Regions from separate parts of the Streptomyces sp. NPDC008317 genome, predicted to be linked through region 2. Evidence: riboswitches for the same ligand, from Rfam matches in the RefSeq annotation. Region 2 holds a riboswitch; the other holds the start of a gene.

The links. Region 2 has a riboswitch for glycine ahead of gcvP (aminomethyl-transferring glycine dehydrogenase). Riboswitches for the same ligand answer to the same signal wherever they lie in the genome.
Region 1: linked by a shared signal. The riboswitch ahead of gcvT (glycine cleavage system aminomethyltransferase GcvT) and the one ahead of gcvP (aminomethyl-transferring glycine dehydrogenase) in region 2 are both predicted to bind glycine.

Annotation. Positions count from the first base shown of each region.
Region 1 covers NZ_JBIBFQ010000004.1:235,554-239,496, reverse strand. The annotation lists gene gcvH (glycine cleavage system protein GcvH) at 1-267, opposite strand, end outside; gene gcvT (glycine cleavage system aminomethyltransferase GcvT) at 388-1,518, opposite strand; glycine riboswitch at 1,699-1,796, opposite strand; gene ACFY9V_RS14500 (enhanced serine sensitivity protein SseB) at 1,891-2,664, shown strand; gene ACFY9V_RS14495 (enhanced serine sensitivity protein SseB C-terminal domain-containing protein) at 2,869-3,582, shown strand; gene ACFY9V_RS14490 (DUF885 family protein) at 3,621-3,943, opposite strand, start outside.
Region 2 covers NZ_JBIBFQ010000007.1:472,937-476,879, reverse strand. The annotation lists gene ACFY9V_RS24750 (DNA polymerase IV) at 1-1,218, shown strand, start outside; gene ACFY9V_RS24745 (PRC-barrel domain-containing protein) at 1,134-1,511, opposite strand; glycine riboswitch at 1,649-1,744, shown strand; gene gcvP (aminomethyl-transferring glycine dehydrogenase) at 1,930-3,943, shown strand, end outside.

The DNA of each region.
Region 1 (3,943 bases), on a different contig from region 2:
CGGGTCGTCCACGACGTCCTGGTTGATCTCCGTGACCTCGCCGGTGACCGGCGAGTACAGGTCGCTGACGGACTTGGTGGACTCCAGCTCACCACAGGTCTCACCCGCCGTGACGGCGTCGCCCACCGCGGGAAGCTGCACGAACACGACGTCGCCGAGCGCGTCGGCGGCGTGCGAGGTGATCCCGACGGTGACGCCCTCGGCCTCGGGGGCCGACAGCCACTCGTGTTCCTTGGTGTACCGAAGATTCTGGGGGTTGATGCTCATGACGGAATTCTCCCGGATGCGAAGGGGTGCCCGCGCGCGGGGACGGCGCGGTCGGTCGGCTCGACGGACAGGTCCGGTACCGGCCGGACAGGCCCGGTACCAGGTGGCGGTACGAGCGTGTCAGCGCTCACGCTTGTAGAACGGCAGCGCCACGACCCGGTGCGGCTCACGGGTGCCGCGGATGTCGACCGCGACCCCTTCCGTACCGGGCGCGGCATGCGCGGCGTCCACGTACGCCATCGCGATGGGCACGCCCAGCGTCGGGGACGGCGCGCCCGAGGTGACCTCGCCGACCACGGCGCCCGAGGCGTCGGTCACCGCGTACCCCGCGCGCGGCACCCGGCGGCCCTCGGCGATCAGCCCGACCAGCTTGCGCGGCGGGGTGGCCGCCGCCTTCTCCGCCGCGGCCTCCAGCGCCGCCCGGCCCACGAAGTCGCCCGCCTTGTCGAACTTCACGACCCGGCCGAGCCCCGCGTCGAACGGCGTCAGCGCGGTGGTCAGCTCGTGCCCGTACAGCGGCATGCCCGCCTCCAGGCGCAGCGTGTCCCGGCAGGACAGGCCGCACGGTACGAGCCCGGCCGCGGCCCCGGCCTCGGTGAGCGCCTGCCACAGCCGCTCGGCGTCGGCGGGCGCGACGAACAGCTCGAAGCCGTCCTCGCCGGTGTAACCGGTACGGGCGATCAGCGCAGGCACCCCGGCGACCGTGCCGGGCAGGCCCGCGTAGTACTTCAGCCCGTCCAGGTCCGCGTCCGTGACCGACTTCAGGATGCCGGGGGACTCCGGACCCTGGACGGCGAGCAGCGCGTACGCGTCCCGGTCGTCGCGTACGGCGGCGCCCGCGAAACCGGCCGCGCGCTCGGTGACGGCGTCCAGCACCACCTGGGCGTTGGAGGCGTTGGCGACGATCATGAACTCCTGCTCGGCGAGCCGGTACACGATCAGGTCGTCCAGGATGCCGCCGTCGGGCGCGCAGATCATCGTGTAGCGGGCCCTGCCGACCGCGAGCGCCGACAGGTGGCCGACCAGCGCGTGGTCGAGGGCCTCGCCCGCCTGCGGTCCCGTGACGGTGATCTCGCCCATGTGGGAGAGGTCGAAGAGTCCGGCGCGGGTGCGGACGGCGGTGTGCTCGTCGCGCTCGCTGCCGTACCGCAGCGGCATGTCCCAGCCCGCGAAGTCGGTCATGGTCGCGCCGAGCGCGCGGTGCGACGCGTCGAGGGCGGTGTGGCGCGGGGAGGTCGGTGGCTGGCTCATCGGAGGGCTCCCAGAGGGGTGACGGCACGGGACGGACAGGGCGGGCCGGGGCATGCTCGCCCCGGGTCTCCCCATCTGTCATCGGAACCTGAGAGGTTCACCGTGACCCTCGCGGGTCCCGGTTTGCACCTTGGGTGGGGCCGCTCCCCGTCAAGGGAGCCGCCCGCTTTTCAGATCTGCCTCGCCCGCGCGGTATCTGTGCCTGAGAGATTCAAGGGAGGGCTTGCTCCTTCGGCGCCCGGCCCGGTGAGGGGACGGAACTCTCCCGCGCGGCCTCCAACGGCCGGTATGCAAGTTGTGCCGCCAATCATTGCACGCCAGCCGCTAGGGTTTCCGGGCAGGACAGTGGCACATGGGCGGACAAGGGTGGACATGGAGATTCCGGCACCGTACACGGCACCGTACATATGGCCGGCCAACGAGCTGGAAGAGGTGCTCACCGCGAGCCTCGGCAACCCCTCGGCCGCCCCCCGGCTGCTGGAGGTGCTGGGGCGCTCCCATGTCTGGGTGCCGCTGCCGAACGGCGGGGCGCCGGACGCGCCGGGGCTCGACCTGCCCACCGTCGAACTGGAGGGCGCGACCTATGTGCCGGTCTTCAGCTCCGAGCAGCAGTTCCGGCAGGCCGCCGACGGCATGGCCTGCACCGTCGCGCCCGTCCACGAATTCGCCCGCGGCCTGCCGCCGCTGGTCGGCATCGCCCTGAACCCCGGCGGCGCCGTCGGAGTGCCGCTGCCGCCCGCCGCCGTCGCCGAGCTGTGCCGCGGCGGCGCCGCCGAACGGTACGAGCAGGACGGCACGCCCGGCCGTACGGTCGGCGCCCGCGTACGGCTGTGGGAACCGGACCACGACGACGAGCCGGTGGACTTCCTCGCCACCGCCGCGGGGGAGTTCGCCGTCACCCCGGTCGTGCTGTCCGCCCGCCGCGCGCTGGCCGCCGTGGAGGAGGAGCCGCCCGCGCTCTTCGTCGGGGTCGAGCTGGACCGCTGGCAGGACGTGGACCGCGCCGCGGCCATGGACGCCATCGGCCGCGCCCTCGGCGCCGCGCCGCTGCCCTGGCCCGTCCACCTGATTCTGCTGGACGTCGCACAGGACCCGGTCGCGGACTGGATGCTGGAGACCGTACGGCCGTTCTTCACGCGGGACTGAACCGGACCGAACCGGACTCATCGGGACCGAACGGGACCGACCGGCGGGAGGCCGTACGGCATGGGTGGGGATCCAGGACGTGACCTGGTTTGATGGCGGGCGGCGCACAGGTGTGCGCCGGGCAGACCGAACGAGGGGAAGGGGCGGTCCCACGTGATCGCGGGCGCGCAAGGCGGTGCGGCGGCGGCCGGCCATGTGGAGCAGATGCTGCTCCAGGTGGCGCCCGGTCGCTTCGACGCATACGAGAACCTGCTCGCGTCGCTGGCCGAGGGCCAGGTGTGGATGCTGCTCTGGCACGGCACGCCCGGTTCGGCCGATGCCCAGTACGGCAACCTCCGGATCGGCGGACACGGCTACGCGCCGTGCGTCACCTCGCCGCGTGAGCTGGCCGCCAGCGGCTGGACCCGGGAGTACGAGGTCGTCTCCGGGCGCGACATCGCCCTGACCCTCTTCCCCGACCGCTGGGGCCTCTGGCTCAACCCGCACGCGCCGGGCGGCGGGGTCGGGGTGCCCTGGCTCGACCTGCGCCGGATCGCCGCCGGGCTCGACCTGCTGCCCGCCGGGCCGCTCCAGATCGGCGAACCCTCGCTACAGATTCCGCAGTTCTACGCTCTGCTCGCGCAGGCCGCGCACCGCACGCCCGCCGTGCGCGCCCTCCGGCGCGCCTGGGTCCAGCCCACCCTCGGCGAGCCCTATCTCGCCATCGGCGTCGAGGTCTACGACGACTCTCCGCAGTCCGTCGAGTCCGTCCGCCTCATGATGCAGCAGTCCGTCGCCGGTGTCCCCGACGGCCTGCCCGTCTCCACCGTCGCCATGGCCGACGTCTACGATCCCGTCGCCATGTGGATGCGCGCCAACGGGCAGCCCTTCTTCGACCGCGAAGCCTTCGCCGGCGGCCCGGCCTGGGGCCCCCGCTAGGGCCTGTCCGGCGGATCCCGAACGGCGATGAGCGACCTTCAAGCGCCGGAATCGTCCAGGGCGGCGGACATCAGGCCGAGCGGCGGACTGCCCAGGGCGAGCAGGGCGGCGTGGAATTCGGGCAAGGTGAAGGAAGCCTTCCGCTTGGCCCGCTCGCGCAGCCGCATGATCTCCAGCTTGCCCCAGGTGTACCGCCCGTAGGCCGCGTCGAAGGTGCCGCGCCGCGCCTCGGCGGAGGCCCCGGCCCGGGCGAGATGGGCGTCGCGCATGAAGAGCCGGGTCGCGTCCTCTAGGGACAGCGCCCCGGTGTGCAGCCCGATGGAACACGTCAGCCGCGTCACGCGGACCAGCGCTTCGAGCG
Region 2 (3,943 bases):
ATGGCGCTGCTGCACGAGGTGTCACCCCTGATAGAGCCGCTGAGCCTGGACGAGGCGTTCGTGGACCTGGAGGCGGGCGGGCACGGCGCGGACCCGCGGGCGGTCGCCCGGCGGCTGCGCGCCGAGATCCGGGCCAGCACCGGGCTCACCGCCTCGGTGGGGCTCGCCGGGTCGAAGCTGCTGGCGAAGATCGCCTCCGAGCAGGCCAAGCCGGACGGCCTGGTCGTCGTCGAGCCCGGCACCGAGCGCGCGCTGCTCGAACCGATGCCGGTACGCACCCTGCCCGGCGTCGGGCCCGCCACCGCCGAGCATCTGCGGCGCGTGGGCATCACCACCGTTGGCGAGATCGTGCACGCGGGGGAGCCGGAGCTGGTCCGGCTGCTCGGCAAGGCGCACGGCACGGGCCTGCACTCGATGGCCGCCGGCCTCGACAACCGCCCCGTGGTCGCCGACCGCGACGTCAAGTCCATCTCCGTCGAGGACACCTTCGACGCCGACCTCACCGACCGCGCCCATGTGCGGTACGAGATCGACCGGCTCGCCGAGCGCTGCGTGCAGCGGCTGCGCGGCGCGGGCCGCTCCGGGCGGACGGTGGTCGTCAAGGTCCGCAGATACGACTTCTCGACGCTGACGCGCTCCGAGACGCTGCGGGCGCCGACCGACGACCCGGGACTCGTACGGGAGACCGCCAGGCGGCTGATGGAGGCCGTCGACACCACCGGCGGTGTGCGGCTGCTCGGGGTGGGCGTCGCCGGGCTCGCCGACTTCACGCAGGAGGATCTGTTCGCGCACGCGGCGGGGGAGGGCGAGAACGCGCCCGAGGAGCTGCCCTCGGCGCCGCCGCCCGCGCCGGAGCGGGCCAGGCTCTGGTGGCCGGGCCAGGACGTGGAGCACGAGACGTACGGCTCCGGATGGGTGCAGGGAAGCGGGGTCGGACGGGTCACCGTGCGCTTCGAGGTGCCCTCGGACACAGTGCCCGGCCGGGTGCGGACCTTCGCCGTGGACGACCCGGCGCTCGCGCACCGCGATCCGCTGCCGCTCGACCCGGGCGAAGCGGCGGGTGCGGGCCGGGGGAAGGAAGAGGGTGCGGGGCAGGGGGAGGAAGAGGGCGTGGGGCAGGGGGAGGAGGACGCTCAGTCCTCGCCCGCGAGCCGCCCGAAGTCCCGGTCGGGGGGCGGCGGCGGCTCCGAGCCGGACGTCGGCACGTCCATCCCATAGTGGTGGTAGAGCTGCAACTCCTGCTCCGGCGACAGGTGGCGCCCCACACCGAAGTCCGGCGCGTCCCTGATCAGCGCCTTCTTGTACGGCACCCGCAATTCGTCGTCCACCACTTCGCTGGGCTCCAGCGGTACGAACGCGTCGCGCGTGAACAGCCCGGTCCTGACGGCCGCCCACTCCGGTATGCCGGTCGCGTCGTCGAGGTACACCTCGTCCACCGTGCCGATCTTCGTACCGTCATGGTCGAAGACGCGGCGGCCGATCAGGCTGCGCGGATCGATGTCGGTCTGCACGGTCCCTCCAACCAATGACGAGCGATGTCTGGGTACAGCCAAAGGCACATCCTGGCCGGTGTCGACTCGGGCAGTGATCACCGCCCCCCGCCCCCGCCGGGTCCCGCCGCCTCGCTGGTAGGCTGGTGATCGGCCGCAGACCCCGTGCGGGAGAGCCTCCGAGACAGTGTCGGAGGCGCCGAAGGAGCAAATCCTCCCCGGAATCTCTCAGGCATCCGTACCGCATGGACGAGGTCACTCTGGAAAGCAGGGCACGCACCGGGAGCGGTTTTCCGGCACGGGCCCTCACCGACGGTGAAAGCCGCTCCCACGGGGGCGGTGAAGCTCTCAGGTTCTGATGACAGAGGGGGAGGCCGTACGGGTGTCCGCGCGTCGCGGCACCCCCCGAAGGTCGTCGCAGACCAGGAGGCCTCCGCAGATGACTTCCCGTCGCATTCCCCTCGCCGAGCTGGAAGCGGGCGTGCCGTTCGCCAGGCGCCACATCGGACCCGACGCAGCGGCGCAGGCGAAGATGCTCGCCCAGGTCGGCTACGGCTCCCTGGACGAACTCACCGAAGCGGCCGTGCCCGACACCATCAGGAGCGCGCAGGCCCTGGCGCTGCCCGAGGCCCGCACCGAGGCCGAGGCGCTGGCCGAGCTGCGGGCGCTGGCGGACCGCAATCAGGTGCTGGCCCCGATGATCGGCCTGGGCTACTACGGCACCTTCACCCCGCCCGTCATCCTGCGCAATGTGATGGAGAACCCGTCCTGGTACACGGCCTACACGCCGTACCAGCCGGAGATCTCGCAGGGCCGCCTGGAGGCGCTGCTCAACTTCCAGACCGTCGTCGCCGACCTCACCGGGCTGCCCACCTCCGGCGCCTCGCTGCTCGACGAGAGCACCGCGGCGGCCGAGGCGATGGCGCTGTCCCGCCGGGTCGGCAAGGTCAAGCAGGGCGTCTTCCTGGTCGACGCCGACACCTTCCCGCAGACCGTCGCGGTGATCCGGACCCGCGCGGAGCCGACCGGCGTCGAGGTCGTCGTCGCCGACCTGTCCGAGGGCATCCCGGCGGAGATCGCCGAGCGTGGCGTCTTCGGCGTCCTGCTCCAGTACCCGGGCGCCTCGGGCGCCGTACGGGACCCGCGCCCGGTCATCGAGGGCGCGCACGAGCTGGGCGCGGTCGTGACCGTCGCCGCCGACCTGCTGGCGCTGACGCTGCTCACCTCGCCGGGCGAGCTGGGCGCGGACATCGCGGTGGGCACCACCCAGCGCTTCGGCGTCCCCATGGGCTTCGGCGGACCGCACGCCGGATACATGGCCGTACGCGACTCCTACGCCCGCAACCTGCCCGGCCGCCTCGTCGGCGTCTCCGTGGACGCCGACGGCAACCGCGCCTACCGGCTGGCCCTCCAGACCCGCGAGCAGCACATCCGCCGCGAGAAGGCCACCAGCAACATCTGTACGGCGCAGGTCCTGCTCGCCGTGATGGCCGCGATGTACGCGGTCTACCACGGCCCCGACGGGCTCGCGCAGATCGCCGGCCGCACCCACCGCTACGCCGCGGTGCTCGCCGCGGGCCTGCGCGCGGGCGGCGTCGAGATCGTGCACGACGGCTACTTCGACACGCTCACCGCGCGGGTGCCGGGACGCGCGGCCGAGGTCGTGGCCGCCGCCCGTCAGGCCGGGGTCAATCTGCGGCTGACCGACGCCGACCTGGTCGGTATCGCCTGCGACGAGACCACCGACCGGGCCCGCCTCGCGGCCGTCCTCGACGCCTTCGGCGTCCAGGGGAGCGCCGCCGACCTCGACGCGCTGGACGCGGCCACCGAGGACGCGCTGCCCGCCGGACTGCTGCGCACCGACGCGTATCTGACCCACCCCGTCTTCCACCAGCACCGCAGCGAGACCGCGATGCTGCGCTATCTGCGGCGGCTGGCCGACCGCGACTACGCGCTGGACCGCGGGATGATCCCGCTGGGCTCCTGCACGATGAAGCTCAACGCGACCACCGAGATGGAGCCGGTCACCTGGCCCGAATTCGGCGCGCTGCACCCCTTCGCGCCGGTCGAGCAGGCCGAGGGCTACCTGGCGCTGATCCACGGCCTGGAGGACCAGCTCGCCGAGGTCACCGGCTACGACAAGGTCAGCCTCCAGCCCAACGCGGGCTCCCAGGGCGAACTGGCCGGGCTGCTCGCGGTCCGCGCCTACCACCGCGCCAACGGCGACACCGGCCGTACCGTCTGCCTGATCCCGTCCTCCGCGCACGGCACCAACGCCGCGAGCGCCGTGATGGCGGGCATGAAGGTCGTCGTGGTCAAGACCGGCGAGAACGGCGACGTGGACGTCACTGACCTGCACGCCAAGATCGAGCAGCACCGCGACCAGCTCGCCGTGCTGATGGTCACCTACCCGTCCACGCACGGCGTGTTCGAGGACAACATCACCGACGTCT